DNA from 2 places in the Paenibacillus sp. Y568 genome. Region 1 is predicted to be linked to the other one. Evidence: riboswitches for the same ligand, from Rfam matches in the RefSeq annotation. Region 1 holds a riboswitch; the other holds the start of a gene.
What was found. A riboswitch is a leader RNA that binds a small molecule or an ion and turns the genes downstream of it on or off. The one in region 1 is predicted to bind cyclic di-AMP.
Positions count from the first base shown of each region.

Region 2: it holds a riboswitch for cyclic di-AMP, as region 1 does, so the genes downstream of both, AC1D7X_RS06245 (alpha/beta fold hydrolase) here and AC1D7X_RS08060 (TrkH family potassium uptake protein) in region 1, are expected to answer to the same signal.

Region 1 covers NZ_JCAIUM010000004.1:247,277-255,941, reverse strand. The annotation lists gene AC1D7X_RS08070 (LysR family transcriptional regulator) at 1-807, shown strand, start outside; gene AC1D7X_RS08065 (potassium channel family protein) at 937-1,605, opposite strand; gene AC1D7X_RS08060 (TrkH family potassium uptake protein) at 1,645-2,985, opposite strand; cyclic di-AMP (ydaO/yuaA leader) riboswitch at 3,049-3,215, opposite strand; gene AC1D7X_RS08055 (CPBP family intramembrane glutamic endopeptidase) at 3,647-5,269, shown strand; gene uvrC (excinuclease ABC subunit UvrC) at 5,363-7,369, opposite strand; gene trxA (thioredoxin) at 7,504-7,821, opposite strand; gene AC1D7X_RS08040 (YqzM family protein) at 8,053-8,211, shown strand; gene dnaI (primosomal protein DnaI) at 8,293-8,665, opposite strand, start outside.
Region 2 covers NZ_JCAIUM010000003.1:240,057-248,721, reverse strand. The annotation lists gene AC1D7X_RS06280 (stalk domain-containing protein) at 1-807, opposite strand, end outside; gene AC1D7X_RS06275 (DUF4179 domain-containing protein) at 1,031-2,131, opposite strand; gene AC1D7X_RS06270 (sigma-70 family RNA polymerase sigma factor) at 2,166-2,699, opposite strand; gene AC1D7X_RS06265 (S-layer homology domain-containing protein) at 2,906-4,525, shown strand; partial or broken gene AC1D7X_RS06260 (stalk domain-containing protein) at 4,789-5,163, shown strand; gene AC1D7X_RS06255 (hypothetical protein) at 5,315-5,623, opposite strand; partial or broken gene AC1D7X_RS06250 (GNAT family N-acetyltransferase) at 5,652-5,732, opposite strand; gene AC1D7X_RS06245 (alpha/beta fold hydrolase) at 5,827-6,609, opposite strand; cyclic di-AMP (ydaO/yuaA leader) riboswitch at 6,621-6,782, opposite strand; gene AC1D7X_RS06240 (zf-HC2 domain-containing protein) at 6,978-7,874, opposite strand; gene AC1D7X_RS06235 (RNA polymerase sigma factor) at 7,874-8,356, opposite strand.

The DNA.
Region 1 (8,665 bases):
TCACGTAAAATTTCCAAGTTAGAGAACGATCTTGGGGTAAATCTATTTCACCGTCGTGGTAAGCGATTAGAATTGACCTCGATCGGACATTTAACTTATACCTTTGCTCTTGAGCAAAGAAAGCTTCAACAACAATTCTTGCGAACATTATCTCAGCATAAAGATGGAAGTCAGATCTCTGTCACTCTTGGGGCAAGCCTAACTACAATTCAAACAACGCTTCCACCACTGATCAATACTTTTATGGAGAAGCATCCCACTGCAGAAATCAAACTTGTTACAGGTAGAACGCATGAAATTGTTTCAGCACTCCGTGAGAAGAAGATCGACGTTGGAATTGTTGCTTCATCCATCCACGAAAGAGGCTTAAACTGTATCCCTTTATTTGAAGATCACTTGGAATTAGTTCTACCAAGACAACACCCCCTTGCCGAATCACCAGCCATTCATATGAACGATTTACATGAGACACCCATGATTATTTTCTCAAGTGGGACATGGTATCGTAAATTAATGGACGACTTATTTGAGAATACGGGTATTATGCCTGATATTCGAATGGAGATCGACTCGTTTGAAGCGATTGTCCGCTTATTACCTACTTGTAAAGCTGTAACATTATTACCCAAATCTTATCTACATCAACAACTTATTGACGATAATGATCTCAAAGTTATTCATATCCCTGATCTCAAAGAAACACGACGAACGACATCCTTAATCTATGGTGAATATACCGAGTTAAGTAAGGCTGCACGGCAATGGATCGAAGAAACAGAATCCTTATTTAATCGCCTAGATTTATGATTTTTATGATTTCACCAAAAAAAGAAACACAGAGAAGGTCAAGGATAATCTCCTTGACCTTCTCTGTGTTTTACGTTCGCATTTTTTTGAGAAATTAGCTACCTCTACCGAAAGTGGTTCTATTCCTATTTAATTGTCATCCATGAGTTCATTCTCAAAATTTTCAATATTCTCGTTAGACCCGATAATGACCATAATATCGCCTGCTCGAACCTGATCCATTGCTGTAGGCGCCACAATAATGCCAGTTGATCTATGCAAAGCCACGATGCTACAGCCAAATCTAGTACGAATATTTATCTCTGTGAGTGTCTTACCATCAAGACATAACGGAGCGTTCATCTCTACAATGCTGTAATCTTTCGAAAGTTCAATATAATCCAGTAAGTTCGGAGTTACCAGTTGATGTGCAACCCGAATGCCCATATCTCGCTCAGGGTACACTACTCGATCTACTCCTAGTTTCTCCAATGCTCTTCCGTGAAGAACAGAGATCGCTTTAGCAACGACTGTCGTTACTCCTAAATCTTTGAGCAGTATGGTTGCAAGAATACTCGTCTGGATGTCTTCTCCGATAGCCACAATACCACAATCGAAATTACGAACACCTAACGATTTCAGCACTTCTTCATCTGAGGCATCTGCCACAACAGCATACGTCAGTAACTCACTCATATCACTTACAATCTCTTCATTTCGATCGATCCCTAGCACTTCATAATTCAGTGCCATAAGTTCTTGAGCAATAGAAGACCCGAACCGCCCCAATCCAATAACGACAAACTGCTGTTTCTTCATCTCTCTTTCAATACTCCTTTAATCATCTCAATTTCTCTTCTACCCTATAATAATTTTACCCTCTGGATGACGATATAACTCTTTGCCTTTCTTCGGACCCAGTGCATATGCCAGTGTAAGTGGTCCAAGGCGACCTGCAAACATCGTTAGACTTATCAGAATTTTACCCGCTAAGGTCAGATGTGTTGTTAATCCCATCGTTAACCCTACTGTACCAAATGCAGAAGTTGTCTCATACAATATCATTAGAAAACTACTGTCTTCTGTCGTAGAAAGTATCATCGCTACACTCATTACAAGCAAAAGTGCAACTAGTGTAATCGTGAGCGCTTTAAATATACGTTCTTGCGCAAACCGGTAGCGAAACAATACGATGTCATCTCGTCCACGTAACATGGAGATCACAGCACCAATAATAAGCGTAAACGTTGTTGTCTTGATCCCACCTCCAGTAGATCCTGGAGAAGCCCCAATGAACATAAGTATAATCATAAAGAATTGAGATGCCTGTCTCATATTACCCAGATCAAGCGTATTCGCACCTGCAGTTCTTGGTGTAACCGATTGGAAGAGGGAGCCAAGGATTTTGCCACCCCAATTTAACGACCCTAATGTTCTTGGATTAGAATACTCGAATACAAATATAACAATGGCTCCGAACACGATTAGAAAGGCTGTCATGGATAGTACTACTTTTGAATGTAAAGATATCCTACGCGTCTTTCGGAAATCGACCATGTCAGATAGAACAATGAATCCAATTCCTCCAGATACAATAAGGAACATCACCACAAAGTTGACGATTGGATCATATACATAACCTGTAAGGCTACGGAAGTCACCGAATAGATCAAATCCAGCATTGTTAAACATTGAAATGGCATGAAAAATACCAAAATATAAAGCTTTTCCAAAGGGCATATCTACTGCCCATCTTACAGTTAACAGAACAGCAGCTGATCCTTCGATAATAAGAGAAAAGAGTAATACTTTTCGAATCAGTCGTACTATTCCTTCCATTGAGCCCTGATTCATCGCTTCTTGAAGGAGCAAACGGTCACGTAGGGATATCTTCCGTTTCAACACAAAGGCGAATAACGTAGCCATCGTCATAAATCCAAGTCCGCCCACCTGAATGAGCATAATAATGACCACTTGCCCAAATGTGCTGAAGAACGTCCCCGTGTCCTGCACGACTAAGCCCGTAACGCAAGTCGCTGATGTTGCTGTAAACAATGCATCAATGAAGGCGAGGGGTTTACCCGTCGTATTCGATATGGGTAAGGTTAACAATACCGTTCCCAGTAGTATAATGGTAGCGAAACCAATAACTAGAATTTGTGGAGGGGATAATCTGAACCAACTATACTTCCATTTCACACGCTTCACCCCTTTTTAAATCAACAAAAAAAGACACTGGAAATCCAATGCCTCTCGGTTGGTTCCTGCTTGCATATCGCCTACGAGGTTAGCTGACGGATTCGGGTATGCACAGCTTACCCTATTCGTTCATTCAACAACGAAATTCACCCCACAAGTAGATAGACTAAATCGTCTCTACAAGAAATGGTTCCCCCGTATTTCATATGAAAATTTGGCGCATTATTAAATTGCATTCCGATTATAATCTTTATCCAGTAACTGTACAAATTGATTTTCTGGACAAATGACTGGATATGGGTTAAATATAAGCGAAAGAACGTATCAGAACAGTGGTTCTCTCTCCATAAGTATGATTACCTTCTTATTCATCTGCTTTGCACCATTTCGAGTTACATTTGCTGGATTTACCGCTAGAAGCTATGCTATGTTATCGTTACTTATAAGAGCATCTAACGAAGTTTATGTTTTCGATGTAAGTTTTTACGAAGTATTACCAAGGAGTAGCGCTCAAAAACTTTAAGTTTATGCTTTCGATGTAAGTTTTTACGAAGTATTACCAAGGAGTAACGCTCAAAAACTTTAAGTTTATGCTTTCGATGTAAGTTTTTACGAAGTAATTCTAAGAAGTAGCGCTCAAAAACTTTTAGGAGGAAATTAAATGAATTCTACGGGACAACCTTTGAAACTTAATATCAACTATAAGGTTCTCGGTCTATGTGGGGTTATCGGTCTGATTCTGTTTATGATATTGCAAGTATTCCCCAGCACCGCATCCGATACACTGGAGCAACCAAGCAAAGAATTAATCACTAAGGATCAAGCAAGAATCGCGGCCACACAATATGCTGAGTCACAACTTCACATTCATGTATTGAGTCAACCCGATGATACTTTGGTCACCTATCAATCTGACTCAGATTTATATGGTTATTTATCTAAAGAGAAGTTAATGGAGAAATACAATACTACTTTCGATCATAAATATCCAACCGAAGTTTACCGCGTCCGTCTGAAAGAAGGTAATACCAATAACTACCTTAATATAGATGTACATATGAATACAGGAGATATCGTATCCTTTTCTCAGAAGAAGAACTCGCCCCTTATTGAACCTACAGAGGAATCGATCAGTACAACAAATAATGTAAGACTTGCAGAACAATGGCTAACCCAATTAGGATATGATTCAAAGACTCTCCAGATCACAGAAAATAAAAAATCGACCCTTACCTATTCGGACTTAAATACTACGATTGGCGAGGCCGTATTACAATTGAAGTTCACTTTCGGATCAGACAGGATCGTCTCCTTTGAACCTTCCTTTTCGATTCCGTCAGAACATACATCTTATGTAGAAAAAGAACACACCAAAGCCGTTTGGATGACCATGCTCGGATATGGACTCCTCACTTTAGCGCTTGGCATACTTGCTATTGTATATAGCGCAATAACGAGAAAGCATACCTCTTTTGTTCGAGGAATATTCCTGAGTTCATTCTATTTCATTGTCTCCATGCTAAGCACATTAAATATGTTGCCCGCCTTGGAAGCCGAGGGACTGACGGGATTAAGTCTAACGTTCGGGTTAATATTCCAGGGTCTCCTTACCTTAGTTATGGCTGCGTTATTGTACTTCTCACTTGTTGGTGGAGATGGCTTATGGCGGAAGGAAACAGGACTTAATCCTTGGCCACGTGCAAAAGAAGCCGGGTATGGTAAATTTGTTCTTCATAGTATGTATGTCGGATATTTATGGGCCCTCATCTTGTTAGGAGTTCAATCCGTCATCTTTTTAATACTCGGTCTGACGCTTCATAGCTGGTCTACGACGGATGCTAGTCAATCCCCGATTAATATGGTATACCCTTGGATTCTACCGCTCATGGCATGGGTAGCTGGAATTTCAGAAGAAGCTGTTTATCGTTTATTTGGGATTAGGATGATGCAAAAGATCGTTAAGAATACCTTCCTAGCGTGTCTCATTCCATCCCTCATCTGGGCGTTCGGCCATACGCTTTATCCTATCTATCCCGTTATTTCAAGACCTATAGAACTAGTCGTTATCGGCTTACTCTTCAGCTTTATATTTCTACGCTATGGCTTTATTGCAGCGATGTTCAGCCATGTTGTGTTCGATAGCATCTTGATGGGTTTCAGCTTACTCACCCTGGAGGACTCCACTAGTATTACAGCAGGTGTGGTGTCTATGGTCATGCCCTTCATCGTTGCGTACGTAATTTATCTTGTCTACTCCAGAAGAAAGAGACTCACCACTGATTAAGACGGTGTCCTATCTCGGACGGAATTATAAGATATAGCGTATCAAGCGATACGTATCCTGCTTATTTTCAAGAAAAAAAAGAGAAGCCGTATGTTACGACTCCTCCTGAAGTGCTGCAATAATCTGAGAGGCGAGTTTCTCGCCAATAGAGAGAGGCCGGAAGTCTTCGACACTGGCCTCTCTTATTTTTTTGAGAGATCCGAAATGCTTCAACATCAGCTTACGCCGCTTTTCTCCTACCCCCGGTATAGCATCGAGCTGTGAGGTAACCATAGATTTACCCCGTTGTTCACGATGGAACGTAATCGCAAAGCGATGTACCTCTTCCTGAATGCGTTGTAATAGATAGAATTCTTGACTATCACGTGGCAGTGTAATCACCTCTGCAGGTTCACCAATCATCAACTGTGAGGTTCTATGCTTCACATCCTTAACGAGTCCGCATACAGGAATAAATAAACCTAATTCATTCTCAAGTACGTCCATCGCCGCAGATATTTGACCCTTCCCACCATCCACAACGATCAAATCTGGCATTTCTAGGTTTTCCTTCAATACTCGTTCATATCGTCTTCGAATCACTTCTCGCATCGTATTATAATCATCGGGTCCATCGACGGTACGAATTTTGTATTTCCGATATTCTTTCTTATCAGGTTTACCATCTATAAATACAATCATAGCTGAAACAGGATTCGTTCCCTGAATATTGGAATTATCAAAAGCTTCAATGCGATGTAATGAATCAATACCAATCGCTTCACCTAAATTGGCTGCGGCAATGGAAGTCCGCTCTTCATCACGCTCGATAAGTCGAAACTTCTCATTCAGAGATACTCTAGCATTCTCAGCTGCCATCCCTACCATCTGTTTCTTCAACCCTCGTTGGGGTACATATACTTTAATACCCAACCATTCTTGAAGTGCAGCCACAACGTTAGCCGCCTCGACGCTACCTGATAGTAGAGAAGCACGTGGATCATTCTCAGTTGAAGTAGCTTCAACATCGGATATCTCACTACCAGAACCTTCGATTACATTCCCCTCTTCGATATTAGACTGAACATCACCCTCATCTTCGGCAACATTTCCATCCGCGTCTATTATCTCTTCCTTAACTTCTGCTGTGTTCAGCTCTGGTAATAGGATTTCTTGAGGTAATGCCGGGTTATCACTGTAATACTGAGTAACGAAAGTCATGAAGTCGCTATACGCTTCCCCATAGAACGGGAACACCGAGGCGTGACGCTGAATCATTTTACCTTTACGCATATACAGAATTTGAACACACATCCAACCTTTATCTACTGCAAATCCAAGTACATCACGATCTCGCGTATCTGAAGTCGTAATTTTCTGCTTCTCCATAATGGCATCGATGTTCATAATCTGATCTCGAAGTTCTTTCGCTCGCTCGAAATAAAGTTCCTCTGAAGCTTCCAACATCTTGCGTTGTAGTTCCTTCTTAATAATTTCATGCCCTCCACTAAGAAAAGAGCTAATCTCTTGTGTAATCTGATCATACGATTGTTGGGTTACTTCTTTCTCACAGGGTGCTAAACATTGTCCCATATGATAATAAAGGCATACTTCCTTCGGCATAGCTCCACATTTACGTAATGGATACATACGATCCAACAATTTCTTAGTCTGCTGGGCAGCATAAGCATTCGGATAGGGGCCGAAATACTTCGCCTTATCCTTCAACACACGTCGCGTCACTTCTAATCGAGGATGAAGTTCGTTCGTAATTTTAATATATGGAAATGTCTTATCATCCTTTAATAGGACATTATATCTCGGTTGATGGCCTTTAATTAGATTACATTCAAGAATCAGTGCCTCCATATTACTTCCTGTTACGATATATTCGAAGTCTCGAATTTCGGAGACAAGCATCTGAGTTTTACCATTGTGACTTCCTGTAAAATAAGACCGAACCCGATTCTTAAGAATCTTGGCCTTTCCTACGTAAATAATGGTACCATCCCTATTCTTCATCAAATAGCACCCCGGGAGATCCGGCAACAAGGCTAGTTTATTGCGGATATGATCCTGTGCCTTCTCTATCTCTTTCGTAGAATTAATCAGGTCATCCATTTGATGTCATAACCTCCCCCAGTAAATACTATATATATATAATGAATGATCAAGCTTATAACACGTAGCTTGATCATTTTCAGTTTAATAAAGCGCCCCCGGCTAACCGGAGGCGCTAACGTGTAGCTCACATCTTATTGATGCTTGGAAATCATGTTCTTCAGTGAATCTTTCGAATTCAATCCAACCACTTTATCTACCGGTTGACCATCTTTAAAAACAATCAACGTTGGAATACTCATTACACCAAAGCGAGATGCTGTTTCAGGATTCTCATCCACATTTACTTTAGCGATCTTCACACTATCACCTAGTTCAGAAGAGAGCTCATCCAAGATAGGAGCAATCATCTTACAAGGACCACACCAAGGAGCCCAAAAATCAACCACAACAGTTCCTTGACCTTCCACTTCCGTGTTAAAGGACTGATCAGATACATTAACAATAGCCATTATATTTCTCCTCCTTATTAGGAAAGTTCCATGAATTTAAACTGATACGTCTTTGTGGACAGTTATAAGTATAACACATTCTAACATGTAATGGAAAACATCAAAACCATTAATATACGGAAAATCTTTACAAGTTCTTTTAGAATTGAGTATACTTGGGATAACTCAGATCTAATTGTCTATGATGTTTATCATGCACAAAACTAAGATCTTTATGAGGAGGATTCAATCATGGATACAAATGTACATTTCAACGATCCAAGAGAACATGTAAATGAAGAACCCCGCGATGACTTCAAAGATTTAATGGTTGGATTTGGCGGAATGTTCGTCTTCATGGCCATTCTATTCTTCGCAATGGTAATTATCAAGTTCATCATCTCTGGCTAACCATCAATTCTTGATAAAAACCAGAAAGTGAGATCCCCTTCGAAGGGGATCTCACTTTTTTATAACAATCATTCGATTGGATTAATGTTTGCCACGTTGGTTCTCTCCGTGCAAGTTCACCACATCCACAAATGGAGAGATCCGGTCCATTAATCGTTGACCTTTGTAACCCTCTTCTCCATCCTTATTCGTGAAGCTGAGATGCTTCTCTAGCCCCTCAAGTGTGTAATTCGATGTATAAAATGTAGGTTTGCGATTCATGCGATAATTTAGGATTGACCCCATAATATGATCACGAGCCCATGGATTCAAATTCTCCGCACCAATATCATCAAAAATCAATAAATCACAATTCTTCATCATTTCTGTACTTTCCTTAAGCTTTACACTGTCCATCATTAATGATTTCAAATCCTCAACGAAATCTGGCATATAGACGATGACGCCCGTATGA
Region 2 (8,665 bases), on a different contig from region 1:
ATCAAGGACTACTCCTTTAAACCCCTTCTGAGAGGCGGTATCTACAATACCCGTAATCGTCTGATTCTGAAGTGCCATGTCTTCTAAGTTTTTGGTAAGTTCCAACCCACCATCAACGGAGTAAACCATCAAATATGGTGTTGTCCCCTGCTGGTCCGTTTCTTGGATAATAGATTCAGGTGTTACCGCCCCTGCGGCCTGAGGCCATCTATATTCCTTACCCTCTGTTGTAAACAGTCCATCTTTGTCAATTCTGCTCCATCCAAATGCAACAGAATCGAAAGAAGAAACCATCGACCGCTCGTCAAAAGAGGATAATGCATAAAATCCCATCGTATATATATCTTCTTTCGGTGATGTAATAGATACCGTCTTCGTCGCCTGATCCCATGCAACAATCGCACCAAACTGACTACTGAAGAAGCTTAATGGAATCATTGTACTTCCGCTGATCGTCTGTGGAGAAGCTATCAACTTCACAACCTGACCATTGACGCTCGCATTCTTGCTTCCCATTGTCAGTACGACTTGTTTGGTGCCCTCTGCATCTGGCTTAGTCGCTGTAATCTCCTGTTTAGCTTGATTCCATCCCACTGTAACACCTAGCGCTTCAGATATAGCCCGAAAAGGCACCATTGTCGTCCCCTTGATAACCGCTGGCTGTACAGGAAATGGAAGTGGATATCCGTCTAACATAATACTAACCTTAGGAGTCGCAGCTGCCGCCTCACTTACAGTTGAATTCATAGCAGCCATACCGCTCATAGCAATAGCCGAGCACAATAATAGTTGAGCCATTCCTTTCATTATATGTCTCCTTTTCTATGAAAAATAAAATAGACTTACTCTTACTAGATACTTCGTATCTGCCCCTCTCATACTACCTCAATATGGTAGAGTTATCTATAATATGAATATCTTATATGGAAATAAATAAGTACAAAAGCAAAGACTTCGTGAGCTTGAGTACGCTACGAAGCCTTTGTTTATTCTAGTATCATGACCCGATGAAACATAATGATGTCTTTGATCATTCTACAATATAAATTTTCATTTCTAATTCTTTGACATACTCCTTAATTGGCCAACCCTCCTTATCTAGCAAGAATTCACCGGCATTTTTATCCTTGTATACGTTTGTATATGGCTTAATTGTGAAAAAGGTAGAAGTTGTGCTTAACGGCTCATATAAGAGATCTGTATATGCGTAACCGCCTTGACCACTTAATTCTTTTAATTCATTTCCTTGATCATCATATACATCGTAGCTCAATGACAACATGCTGGAACCAACATACGTATATTTTTTAGGTATTTTTCGAGAAGTGCCATCTAGAACAAATGCTAATCTTGTTGCCACAGGACTAAGTTCCACCTTTTTCAGAGTTATGGTTACATAGTCATGTGATTTAGTCACATCTGGTGTCAACACGATACTGTTCTTCAACGTATTCTTCACGGGAATATTAATGATATACGGTGTATTAATCCCTTCCAACGTTATCTCTAGTGTTAATTCAAATTCAGATGGGAGGGGCGAATAATCTGGACCTTGGTTTGATAAAAAATCAATAATAACAGAATTATGATCAGCGCCGCCTTTCATATTAAATCCACTACCATAAGTCTTTCCGTCTATGGATATGTTAGTGTCTTTCAATGTGCCCTTTGTGCCTTCAGGCTCAAAGATAACGATATCCTCTGGAGTAACATAGTTTCCTATAAGATAGCTAGTTATGCCTTGTGCCTCCCGTTGAACAGCAATGGATACGCGATTTCCATCATACATCACTTGAGGTACGCTTAAGGTCACACCATCATGTGTATCACTGAGATTAACTTTTGTGACCAGACCCTTTTCCTCGGCGGCTTGCAGTCCCAAATCCCCTGCTAGCTTGAATATGCCGCTTACCAGTGGTATTTGTTTCAGAGAATCTGCCATAGCAGGAGATACAAATCCACTTCCAATAACGCAAATGCCCATAATTAATGCCGCTGAAATAACAAGAAGTGTGCTACGAACTACCTTTTGTTTACCTGACTTCATAACGGTATGTAACGGTATATCGTCTAACGATGCGTATATTTCATCCTGCCGTATTCGTATGAGATCAGGGAGTTGTTGAGGCATCTCCCTATTTCCCCTTTTCAATTCCATATCCAGATTAAATGGGCTCACAGATCATCTTCCTTTCAAGGGAATTTTGATACCATTCCGCTAAAATACCTCGTGCTCGATGAAGACGCGTTTTTATGGCACCTTCGGAAATCTCCAGAATACTTGCGATTTGCTTAATCGGCATGTCCTGATAATAATACAAGGTAATAACAATTCGTAGCGATGCGTCCAGGTGATCAACTGCCACCTGAAGGTCGACCTTATCATAGTTCTCGAAGTACCTCGGAGGTAAGTAAGATACTTCTTGAGGATCTGCCACAGTTAATTCCTGCTTCCGGAGTAACTGGTTGCATTCGTTAATCAGAATTCGAATGACCCATGTTTTGAAAAACTTAGGCTGTTTGAGGGTGGATAGCGCCTTGTATGCCTTCAATGTAGTCTCCTGAAATACATCAGCACAGTCCTCATCCCGTTTGACAATGGACTTAGCCAATCCATACAGGTCTAGTTCTATACTTCTAAATAATCGGATAAAGGCCTCTTTATCTCCGCGCTGGGCTTTCTTTACCTCTAGTTCCATTTGCACACGAATGTTCCTCCCCTTTTTTTATCCTTTATAAGATTAGATGGATAAGATGTATGAAAAGTTATATTTTAGGAAAATATTTTTTTGTGGAAGTTATTGATTATCTTTGGTCCACTGAACAAAGGTTAATTTAAATATAATTTTTACCGATATAAAACCATATCCAATATTTGAAACAGATAACGAAAAGGGGTAACGAATTGAAACCAACATCAAGAATACTTACGTTTTTGTTCTTAGGTCTTATGATTTCTACGATGAAGTATGAGACCGTTCATGGGCAAGATGTGCAGCAAAGTGTCACGCAAAGAACGAAAGAAACCATTATTCAGAAGTATCAACAATATTTGCCGCTTAAACAAAGTTCAGCTTATATGAATTCGAACGCGATATTTGAGAATCTTCCTAAATATACCGCTCCTTACGCAGAGGGGAAATTGAAAAAAGATATTATATTAGATGGCATCCACGCGGTGAATTGGGCTAGGTATTTAGCAGGAGTTCCAGACGATATTGTGCCGAATTGGAGCTTAGAGCAACAAGAACAAGCCGCTGCTCTTGTAAATGCCCTCAATGGAGGATTGAGTCATACCCCTTCCCAACCCAAGGGTATGACTCAATCTCTATTTAATGCTGGCTACAAAGGTGCTGGCTCTAGTAATCTATCTTACGGACGTCTTTCATTATATGATACTGTCCTGTTCGGTTATATGTCAGATAATTCAGCAAGTAACATTAATCGCGTAGGGCATCGAAGATGGGTAATCAATCCTTCTATGACAACAACCATGTTCGGTTATGTATTTAAAGATGAGAAAACTAAGTCGCCTTTTAGTTCCATGTATGCTTTTGATCAAACACGCGCGAAGGATCAAGTCACCTATGATTATATTAGTTGGCCTTCTGCTGGCTACTTCCCAGATGACGTATTTGCTACCAAGGATCCATGGTCCGTATCTCTAAATGTATCTAAATATGATAATAAGCGTACAAAAAATGTCCGTGTCGTTCTCACAAGAATCTCAGACAATAAGACTTGGAATTTCAGTTCTAGTGATAACGATACAAACGGTAAATACTTTAATGTCGAAACGTCAGGTTACGGCATACCCTACTGCATTATTTTTAGACCTAATGATATTAAAGATTGGAAAGAAGACGATCGGTTCAAAGTAGATATTCGAGGAATTTACAATATTTCTGGGCAAGAAACCAGCCTTTCCTATGAAACCACATTTTTCAAAAATGTACATGATATAAAGGAAGTAACCACTACGGAGCAAGTCAGTGCATGGGCGATAAGTGATTACACGAAAGCTAAGAACAATGGGATTATCGACAGTCGTTACGACAGAAATTATCAACAACCTATTACTAGACAGACCTTCACAGTAGCCGGGTTAAAAGTATACGAGCATGTGCTAGGGAAACAAACTGGAACGGTAAACAATCCCTTTAAAGATGTACAAGAACAACAAATCGCTTATGCCTACCAATTAGGCCTAATCAAAGGGACATCGTCAAATACCTTCTCTCCTCAAAAAACGTTAACCCGACAAGAAGCCGCAACCATCTTAGTTACGATTTATGAACAAGTCAACAAGATCAAACAGTCTAATAAGGCGACTCTTGCGGTAGCTAACCCTTTTAAAGATGATGCAAAGATCAGCGCATGGGCCAAAGAGAATGTCTATAAAGCCGTAAATCTAGGACTCATGAGTGGACTAAGTAATCAACTGTTTGGGCCTTCCCAGCAAATTACGCATGAACAAGCCTATGTGACTCTTCAGAGACTCTTGGAGAAGCTAGAAACAGAGTAATCAACATAAAGGTGGCCTTTCGTTATATCAGAGAGGTCACTTCTTTTTAATTAGGTAACCTTTTATTGGTTTTAAAGTCTTATTACTTACAGGCGACATGAAAATTAACGAACTACAACGAAGACACCTGACCAAACCCCATTAGAAAAGAGGGTCAAAGAGGTGAAGTTACTACGTTATTTCTCTTTACTTAGCGTTTCAATTTGTGCATTTTCAACTTTCGGGTTGCATTCCGTTAGCGCCGGGATGGTGATGGAGAACCGAAACAGCTGGATACGGTAAGCGTAATCATAGACGATACACTTATGGTACCCGCACGATTTATCTCCGAAGTGTTTGGAATTAAAGTTAGTTATAACCAAACAACAAACGTTGTTCAGCTAACGGATCCAAGAATCCTTAGCTCAGAAAGGCTTACACCCATTGATGAAATGCAAAATATAAATGAATCCTTTAACGACTTGATCGTACCTACAAATGTGATATTTTCTACTCATCCCACAGACGACGACAATAATAAACTAATGATAGAAGTATTCAATCACTCTTCTCAAACCGTGGACAAAGGCCGCTTAAATAGTAATGTTCTCTTCTTCGCAAGTAAATCAAACATATCTTTTATCGGTAAACACCATTGATGATGAGCCCATTCGTTATGTATTTTGCAATTATTTTGTAACACGTTGAGTACCGTTGTGTGGTTATTCCTATCAATAAACAAAGACAAAGAGGAGCTACTCCGCTGAAGTAAGCTCCTCTTCTATATTTAAAGTCTTTCAATGAAATAGATTACTCCCCCAACACATCTGCTCTTAATTCGCTTGCAACTTCCGTCATGATGGGAATCACTGCTTCATTCGTGCCGGAAACATATATATCTCCCTGATAGTGTCTGAATGGGATCTTAGTATCATTGTAGCTCCACATGAAGAAATCCCCTTCAATGGACATGCTTGTAGCTCCTGTCACGGTAAACACAGGGGTATATTCAAAATCCGGTTTAGACGCAAAATACTGTTTACACTCGTGTAAGGATATGGTCTGTTCTGAAATGCCATTCTCCTGAAGTGATCTTGTAATTCGATAGCGTTGACTCATTGTAATGCCTCCAATATTAATAATAATTTCATAATTCTTTTGTCATAAATACACTGTATGGGTCTTCCACGTAATTTGCAAATGGTTCACAATATTGAAATCCAACACTAAGGCCCATTTAGGTCATCTATTTTTATTTCCAAAAAAATCACTCCACCATCTCTATAATTTCAATCATTACTTTTATTTTAACATCTACACTTCTATACAACATGTTGATCTATTAAAAAATTCAAGAGTAGTCGGTTAAATAATTGAGGCTGACATAGATTACTTGGGTAAATGGCATCATCTACAATCTGGAGTTGTGCATAGGGAAACGCAGCTTCTATGTTCTTCATATGCTTTAGACCCCATTCATTCTGACTGCCAGCCACGCATAATATAGGCACCTGATATCGGGCTGATTGACGACACAAATCGATCTGTCGTAAAGCCATGCGCTGTTTGATTAATTCTGTTGGTCGCTTGTTCAGTAGGTCTTCTCGCATAATCCTATAAGCAGGTGTCCAATGATGGTAGGTCAGTTTAAGTGTACGCAGCAACAACTCCGCTGGTAAATAATACGATAGCCAACTGAAGGTCTCAAATACCTCCCATAGCTTATTCGTCTTGCCAGATAAGTAGCTATCCACTAGCACTAGAGCTCTCACCCGTTCCGGATAGAGATCAGCAAACCTCCCAGCTAGGACCCCCCCACTAGAACAACCGACGAGTGTCACCTTCGAAACGCCTAGTATATCTAGTAACTCTCTCAAATCTTCACATTGTGTGTCAATAATCCGATTAACTTCAACATCCACTTTTCCCGACTGACCATTTCCCCTCAAATCTAGTACGATCACCCTTGCTCTTGTACTAAAGTATTCCACTTGCGGATCAAACATATGGTGTGAGGACAGATGATCATGAACAAAGACTATGGGTACACCATTTCCATGTATCTCATAATATAAAGAAGTGCCATTCAATAGAATCTGGGGCATAATTTCAACGTTCCTTCTCTCCGTACGCTTACGAGGTTAGCTGACGGATTCGGGCTCAAAGAGTAACCCTACTCGAATATTTCGAGATTCACCCCAAGTGAAGAGACGATCACACATTACATCTTCACAGTTGGTTCCCCCGCTCCCTAATGGGAACTCAGCGATATAATTTTTGCAGAATAATAATGTATTCATTAATGACTTCGTTGTTCCTTTTCTTGTTCCAAGGCAATCATCATCATTTAACTATATATCTTAAAAAAATGCAAAAGGAGCCCGCGGTTGACAGGCTCCTCCAGTTGAACAAGTATCCAATTACATCGAATTATATCGTTTCAGATGAAGGCTGTAAAGTGAGTGAGCTATACTCATATCTTTTTCATTTTGTACTCTCTTATTAAAGATATAACCGCAAGAAAAGCAATATACAAAGGAAACCCAATTAATAATATGGCATACAAATCTCGTGTCGCAGTATATGACGACGTAGAAAATCCTCTAATAATTAACTGCCCTAAAAGATAGGATACCGGCAAAAACAACATTTTCATGGTCAAATTAATCACCCTTTTATGGCTACGGAACAGAGCCATAATTAATCCACAAATGACAGTTAAACTCATGGCAATAAGCGAATAATATGATAAGAATAATCTTGGTAAGGTAACTATTCCTCCACTTGGATTGATATCTTTACCATATACCAAAATATCTTCATTTCCATCTGTTAGGTTATAATATACAGCAGCTACATTTTCATCATTCGGATTTAAAATAGTATTATTTATACGAGATTTATTAATATTCCTGTTCCATATGCTATCCCATGTCGTTATATGATAAACATACCCTGTATTGTCCTCTGTAGGATATCTATTAATATCATATCCAGACACTGTATCCTCAAATATAGCAAGTACAGATCCATTATCCATTTCATTTATTGATACACTTTCCTTACTAAACGGAATGTACTCTGGTGCAGTCAAGAAAGCAATTGCTATAACACCAATTACAACCGTAAGCATTATTGAAAATATGGCTGTCTGAATTTTTTTCTTGCGTAATGTAGATTTTATCTTTAATAACGGAGAAGTATCAATATCTGCAGGTAGTTTATAAAAGGCCTTCATCTCATCAAGACAATTCCTACACTCCTCACACTGATCAATATGTTCTTCAAGCATAGCGCATGAGTCATCACTAGCTATATTCTCTATATATAAAGGTAAAATATCTCTAATAATATTACATGTTATTTTCATCAATAATCCCTCATTTCCTCTCTAATTTTATTTTTTGCCCTATGGAAAGTAACACAAGCCCAATTATCTGTTTTGCCAAATAAGTTAGCAATCTGCTTAAAGCTTAACTCTCCAAAGATACGCAGTGTAAAAACTTCCTTATACGGTTCAGAAAGGCCGTGGAGAATCTCATCAAGTTTAGTTGCCTCCTCAGATGAATATAATATTTTCTCCACATCAATATCATTTTTCTGTTCAGGTACTGTATCAAAATTGACCGTTTTTTTATTTTTTCGCAAATATGATATATATGTATTTTTCGCTATTTGACATAACCACACCCGAATATCACAATTTCCCTTGAAACTATCAATTGATTTTATTGCCTTCAAAAATGTATCTGATGTTACATCTTCAGCGATATGTTTATCTCTAGATAAACTATATACAAATAAGTACACATCCTTAAAATATTTATTATATATCTCCTCAAGCTCTGTCACTCTCCCACCTCCTACCAATAAGACGCATGTAATGTGATAATCTTACAAATAATTTTAAAAATGTTCCAGAAATAATCCAAATAAAGAAATGGAGTAAAAAAAGCCTTGATATACCTATAAAGATGGTAAATAACGAGCATTAATAGGACACGTCTGACCAAATCACTCATTGGTTATACTAGTATTATTCGCTAATCATTAGGGGGAATCTAACAATGACTTATGAGGATATATATAACCTACACTTTCAACTTCTCAAAATATATGAGGACAATGAAAAGGTTCCTACTCCTTATCAAAGTGAAATAG